2 linked regions of the Priestia megaterium genome follow. The main gene of each other region encodes a partner of the protein of the gene in region 2 in a complex. Links are inferred from orthologs where the notes say so. Each region holds a gene or a part of one and is shown on either strand. Other genes may lie near its edges. The genes, in order: LIS78_RS20955 and LIS78_RS21820.

Region 1 (3,068 bases), 180 kb from region 2 along the record:
AAGCACGACAGCAAGTTTGATAATAACCATAATAGCATTAAAACGTGAAGATTTTTTTACTCCTTGTGTTAAAAGCAAGGTAATTAAGAAAACGATCATAATTGCTGGAACATCAATATACGTGCCGTTTGCAGGATTGTATGCACTTGTTAAAGCTTTTGGAAAATGTATGCCAAACCCGGCTAACAACCCTTGAAAATACCCCGACCATCCACTGGCTACAGCAGATGAAGCAAGACCGTATTCCAAGATAAGGTCCCACCCTAAAATCCAAGCGATTAATTCACCGAATGTTGCATAACTGTAAGTGTATGCGCTTCCTGAAACAGGAACTGTCGAAGCAAACTCTGCATAACAAAGAGCTGCAAACACACACGCAAGTCCTGACATAATGAAGGAAATAACTAAAGCTGGACCGGCATGTTCGGCTGCTGCTACCCCTGTTAACACAAAAATTCCGGTTCCTATAATTGCCCCAATTCCTAACATTGTTAAATCAAAAGCGCCTAAATCCTTTTTTAATTTAACACCTTTAGAATTGGTTTCACCAATTAGTGTTTCAATCGATTTTTTACGAAATACGCTCATAGTAAACCCCCAAAATACTTATCTGATATAACTAAATTTTCTGAAAATTAATGCATTAATTTCTTTAAACTTACTATACACTGCGCATTCGACAAAAAGCAATATATTTTTTTGTTTTTATAAGAATTTTCTTAAAATAGCAAAAATAAAAAAACTAGGAAGAACTTCTTCCTAGTTACTCATCGTCTCCTAATATAAAATCAGGATCTAAATCTTCAAATTCATCATCATCTACGTCTAAATCAAACTCGTCTTCATCATCGCAGCCTTTCGGGTTCACTGCAACACAAACCTTCGTTTCACCAATCACTTCTGCTAATAATTCTCTCTCTACTTGAACAATCGTTTTATTGCCATTTGGTGAAATTGTGCACTCTAGGCAATTTGGCTGCTGCAGTACCCGAACAATTACTTCGTAATCGTCTCCAATCGAATCTTCGTCTTTATAGCGCAGCTTAATATTATCTTTGTATGATACGGTTTCCGTCCAAACTTCGGTTTTTGTATTATTATTGTACGAATACCAAATATTAATATCATATCTGCCGTCAACTTCTACATTGCTGCCGCTTTTCTTTGCTTTGTACTCATGGTTAATCACCCAGCACCCTAAGATGCTTGTTGGTCGATTTTTCGGTGCAAGCGTATGAGACGATTGTGTAAACTTGCGACCTTTACCTACGACTGCTTTTGTAATAATTTCTCTATAGTGTTGTGACATGTGAGCATACCCTCCTCAAACTATCTTCATTTCATCCTATGCAGGCTCATTCACTTGTTTGCACATTATTTTTAAGAAACTAGGTTTAAGGCATAAAAAACCTATGTTCCATTGTATGCAAGGGTATAGAAAAACGTGACAATTATTAGAGAGAAAATCTGCCCAATTTTCATGCCACATGATGCACAAAAAAATGCCTCAGCAAATTGCTGAGGCATTTTTTCTTTATGAGCAGCTAGATCCAGGGCTGTTTCGCACCTGTGAACCTGTTTCACCGCGCAGTAAATCACCATCTGTTGACACAATAATTTCATCCGTTACTGTGTTTGAAATAGTGTTAGCCACAAGTTGAAGCAAATCATTCACGTTTATTTGAGACTCTTGAAACTGCTGAATAATCGGCAGTTCATCCAGCTCTTCCTGTAAACGATCAATTTTTGCCTCCACTTGTTTTAACGCTTCTGTTTTACCATAGTGTTGGAAATTAACAGCTTGTTTTTGCAAGCTTTTAATGCTTGCAATGCTTTCACGCACTTTTTGGTTTTCGTTAAGCTGAGCTTCGGCACGCTTGAAGAAATCTACTTCTTCCGTTTCAGCAATCATTTTTGCCAGCTCTTGAGCACGTTTAATTACGTCACTCTTGTTATACTGCGCCATATTACTTCACCTCTGCTGTTTCTTCTACCATTTCCCCGTTTAATGTCCATGTTTTGGCTTTTGTAATTTTTACTTTTACAAGTTGCCCAATCACTGACTTAGGTGCTTTGAAGTTTACAAGCTTACTTTTTTCCGTGTAGCCTGCTAATACTTCCGGATTATTTTTACTTTCACCTTCTACTAATACTTCGACAACTTTACCTTCATATTCCTTCAATTTCTTTGCAGAAATTTCATTTACAAGAGCATTTAAGCGCTGAAGACGCTCTTTTTTCACTTCCATTGGTACGTTGTCTTGCATCTTAGCAGCTGGCGTACCTTCACGAGGTGAATAAATAAACGTATAAGCACTATCGAATTCAACCTCACGATATAGCGACATTGTTTCTTCAAACTGCTCATCCGTTTCATTTGGGAAACCAACAATAATATCAGTTGTTAATGATGCTGTTGGAATGGCTTCTTTAATTTTACGAACAAGCTCTAAATAATGTTCACGAGAATATTTTCGTGCCATAATTTTTAAGATATCGCTGCTTCCTGATTGAACAGGCAAGTGAATGTGGTCGACAAGATTTCCGCCTTTAGCAAGAACTTCAATTAAACGGTCATCAAAGTCTCGAGGATGACTTGTTGTAAAACGGATACGAGCAACGTCAATTTTACGGATTTCATCCATTAAGTCGCCTAAGCCGTACGTTATGTCTTCAAAATCTTTTCCGTATGCATTAACATTTTGGCCTAGAAGCGTAATTTCTTTGTAGCCTTGAGCAGCTAAATGACGTACTTCTTGGATAATATCTTCTGGACGGCGGCTTCGTTCTTTTCCTCGCGTATACGGAACGATACAGTACGTACAGAACTTGTCACAGCCGTACATGATGTTAACCCATGCTTTGACGCTGCCTTTACGTGCTCTTGGAAGATTTTCAATAACATCCCCTTCCTTAGACCATACTTCAATCACCATTTCTTTTGCTAAGTATGCTTCGTTTAAAATGTGAGGCAAACGGTGAATGTTATGTGTACCAAAAATCATATCCACGTGCTGATGTTTTTGTAAAATTTTATTTACAACTGACTCTTCTTGAGACATACATCC
Region 2 (3,156 bases):
GAGATACACCTATGAAGATCATTCGGCATTTCGTTCATAGAAGATTTCCTTTACTTTAATATGTCATAATAAACGTAAATTTACCCTTTTTCTCTGTCATGTTATCAGTCTTTTATGTTTTAAAAAGTGAATTTCACAAGACAGGTATATGAACGTTTAAAACGGACATACTGACTAGTAACAACATCATCTAACCGATGTTGTTGCCAACCGCGGAGAAGACTTACGTTTCCCCATAAGTTCTTCCTCCGGTTTCTCCTCTCCCTTTGCCTTCATCAAGGTGCTTGTAATCGCAGAGGTGATTACACCCCTTTATTGAAGGGCCCTACAATGAGTAGTTGTAGGGATTTTTTTATTTACTCTTAAAATATTCAGTGATACATTAAACTACGTGAGTTTGCTTTTTAATACATAAAGGGGGAAATACATATGATTCAGCGTTTTATTGAGCTCGGAGAAGGGTATTCAGATATTTATGAGCTGTTAGAGATTGTCAAAAGCAACAAACATCGTCTTGCTCATCTTATTATGCTGCGAACAGTAAAAGAAGATCGACAAGTAGCTTCTTTTGTCGCTGTCTTGCATCCAACAGCTGAAGGGAATTTCCAACCGCTTTACGTTTGCCGAGAAGGAATTGTTTTAAAACAAAACGACAGCAAGCGCGTTGAGTTATTTAAACGAGCTGCTGAGGAAGCGGGAAAAGAAATTGTGGTACTCGATGTCAAACCATCTACTACATTTCCAGAAACAGCACTATACTATCAGCACCTTATTGGCATTTTGCGAATGAACCGCTTTATTCCGCCAATGCAATAATCTCATCTCATCCCTGCCTATTCGTTTGCTAAGGGCAAGTAAAATAAAAAAAGGAATGTACATCACATTCCTTTTTTGTTTAAATTCCTATCTTATAGTCATATTCCTTCGCCTTATCTGGCTTTGAATTTTCGAATTCTGTTTTTAAAAACGGCCGATAAGAAGGATCTACTTTCTTCACAAAAGGTAGAGACTGAAGTTTATGGATTGTTTTTTCAATGCCATCTTGGTTGCAATATAAGACAACATACTTTAATTCTTTAGATACGTAATGTACATTTCCGTACTTTCGCAATGCTTTTGCTTGCTTAACAGAATGCACATACGCCACAATTCCTTGACGTTCAACAAACATATTTAGTTCCCCTTTTGCATACGTTATATTGGTTTTCTTTATCATAAATTCTTTTATATGAAGTAGGTGCTTTATGTATGAATTTAGATGATATCTGGATGCTCTTTCTTACTCATTTTAACGAGCACAGAGCTATTGAACAAGTCATTTTCAAAAAAATCACAAATATACCCTTTTTGTATATAAACACATCAATTAAGCGTAGAAAAATAGATGAGCTTCTAGAAGCTTCATCTATTTTTGCTACATCCAATACAAATGCTACTTGGCGCTCGACCTTTGTCAGAAGTCAGCATCTTACTTATGTCTATCAGCACAGGTTTTACGTTCCACAGCGTAAAATGGCCTGCTGCGGAAATTCCTGTGCTGATTGCATTCGATTTATACAGTGAACGGCTTATGCGCTGCACCCACAGCTTCCACCAGATCCGCAGCCACCGCCGCAGCTGCTTCCCGTATCAAAAAACGGATTTCCCGTCGGTACTTTAACGTGCTCTGAAACAGCTTGACCAAGGATAACGCTAATTTCATCAAGCAGCTTTTGTAATTCATTTTCTGCTTTTTTGAACGCAGCGATTGTCGCGTGTAAATCAACTTGACGCTTTACATCACGTACTTGTCTCGTAATGGTTTTATAATCAGGATGATATTTTCCAAATCGCTGAACATCCTCATACTGTTCCTTTATTTTCACAAATTCAGCAATTAATGCCTGTGCATGTGAATCTTTATTTAATCTATATAAACATTGACGATAGTTCTCGGCTACGTCTGATTGTAACACCATGTTAGCTACGTGATCAGACTCATCGAGTAATTCAACAGTTCTCATTGTTGTCAGCATGGCTGTGCACCTCCGTTTTTATCTTATCACGTTTTGGATCTAAAGAAAAAGAACTTGCTAAAACAGCTTACACTGATTTACTACAAGTTCTACTTTTTAACTATATAATTTCAACCGTAAAGGTATTCCTCACTTGATAACTTTCTTCTTTAGATTTCATCAGTTCAATCGTAACAGTATGAGATCCTTTTGGAAGATCACTTAAAACAAAGGCTGCTTGCTTCATTTCTTTAAATGGTTTTCCATCTACTGTAATTTGAAGGAATCCACTCTCTGTTGAAAATGAAAACCCGCTTAGAATACATTCGACGTATACGTTTTGTCCTTTCACATGCTGGTGTACCATCAGTGAAGGTTTTGTATTCATTGCACCAAACGTTTCAGCTGCCCGCGGTTGAGAGGAAATTTTAGTTTCAGGTTTTGGTTTATCATGGTTGCATCCTAGCAGAGAAACTACACATAAGGCCGTCGTTAATAGTAAGCGCATAATACCATTCCTTTATCATTCGTTTCTCCATAGTGTTTACAAACTCTTTGTTTTTACTCATGATGTGCAAAAATCTCTGCATCGCTATGTATGCAGAGATCATTGATTTTTCATGGACTGAAACATATGAAACATCATGTTTGCCATTTGAATCGAATTCGAAAACTTTTCGACTTTATGAGGAATCGTTTGTTTGTAGTAGTGTTTGGATTCTAATTCAAATTTCTCCAGTTCTTCAGGATTTCTAGATAAACGTCGGTACCACATTGGCTGTTCACGAACGAAGTCGTTGAGTTTAGGACGAGACTGCATATACTCGTATATATCTTTTCTCATTGCGTTTAATCTTTCCTAAAGCCAAATGGATTCCCTGGCCCGGAAGCTGCTCCTCCACCGGATGGCTTAGATGGTTGAAATTGCTGCAGTACTTGTTGAATATTCGAAATAGCTGAATTTACATTTGTGATATGATTTTGCATTTGATTCAAGTCCATGTTTTTCAGCGAGGATACAATTGTACCCATAATATCTTTTTTCTCCTCTGTTGCAGCAGCTGGTTCAGCCTTTGCACTTTCTTCTGAACGATATGCCTCCCACATTGGATCTTCTGCACCGAATAAATACCAATCTTCATATAGCTCTTTCCACGTTTTT

Evidence for each region.
Region 1: the proteins of LIS78_RS21820 (region 2) and LIS78_RS20955 are in contact, whole or in part, in a crystal structure (PDB 6PRK), measured with the Bacillus subtilis proteins. The link is inferred for Priestia megaterium from one-to-one orthologs.

Annotation. Positions count from the first base shown.
Region 1 is NZ_CP085442.1:4,030,454-4,033,521, forward strand. Bases 251-2,984 are described here. They hold LIS78_RS20955 (YlbF/YmcA family competence regulator), read right to left. Parts: upstream 1,967-2,984; coding sequence 1,535-1,966; downstream 251-1,534. Other genes in these bases: bcaP (branched-chain amino acid transporter BcaP), read right to left, coding at 251-588; LIS78_RS20950 (outer spore coat protein CotE), read right to left, coding at 764-1,309; miaB (tRNA (N6-isopentenyl adenosine(37)-C2)-methylthiotransferase MiaB), read right to left, coding at 1,968-2,984. Outside these bases: more of bcaP, read right to left, coding at 1-250; more of miaB, read right to left, coding at 2,985-3,068. UniProt on the Bacillus subtilis protein: May work together with YlbF to regulate community development.
Region 2 is NZ_CP085442.1:4,211,236-4,214,391, forward strand. What follows is about bases 293-3,114. They hold LIS78_RS21820 (YlbF/YmcA family competence regulator), read right to left. Parts: upstream 2,016-3,114; coding sequence 1,569-2,015; downstream 293-1,568. Other genes in these bases: LIS78_RS21805 (DUF7147 family protein), read left to right, coding at 430-816; LIS78_RS21810 (YlbG family protein), read right to left, coding at 896-1,171; LIS78_RS21815 (hypothetical protein), read left to right, coding at 1,249-1,563; LIS78_RS21825 (carbohydrate-binding protein), read right to left, coding at 2,116-2,502; LIS78_RS21830 (YlbE-like family protein), read right to left, coding at 2,602-2,838. Also shown: more of LIS78_RS21835, read right to left, coding at 3,115-3,156. UniProt on the Bacillus subtilis protein: Regulates sporulation prior to stage II. Positively controls the competence regulator ComK at a post-transcriptional level. May modulate the translation, stability or activity of ComS. May work together with YmcA to regulate community development.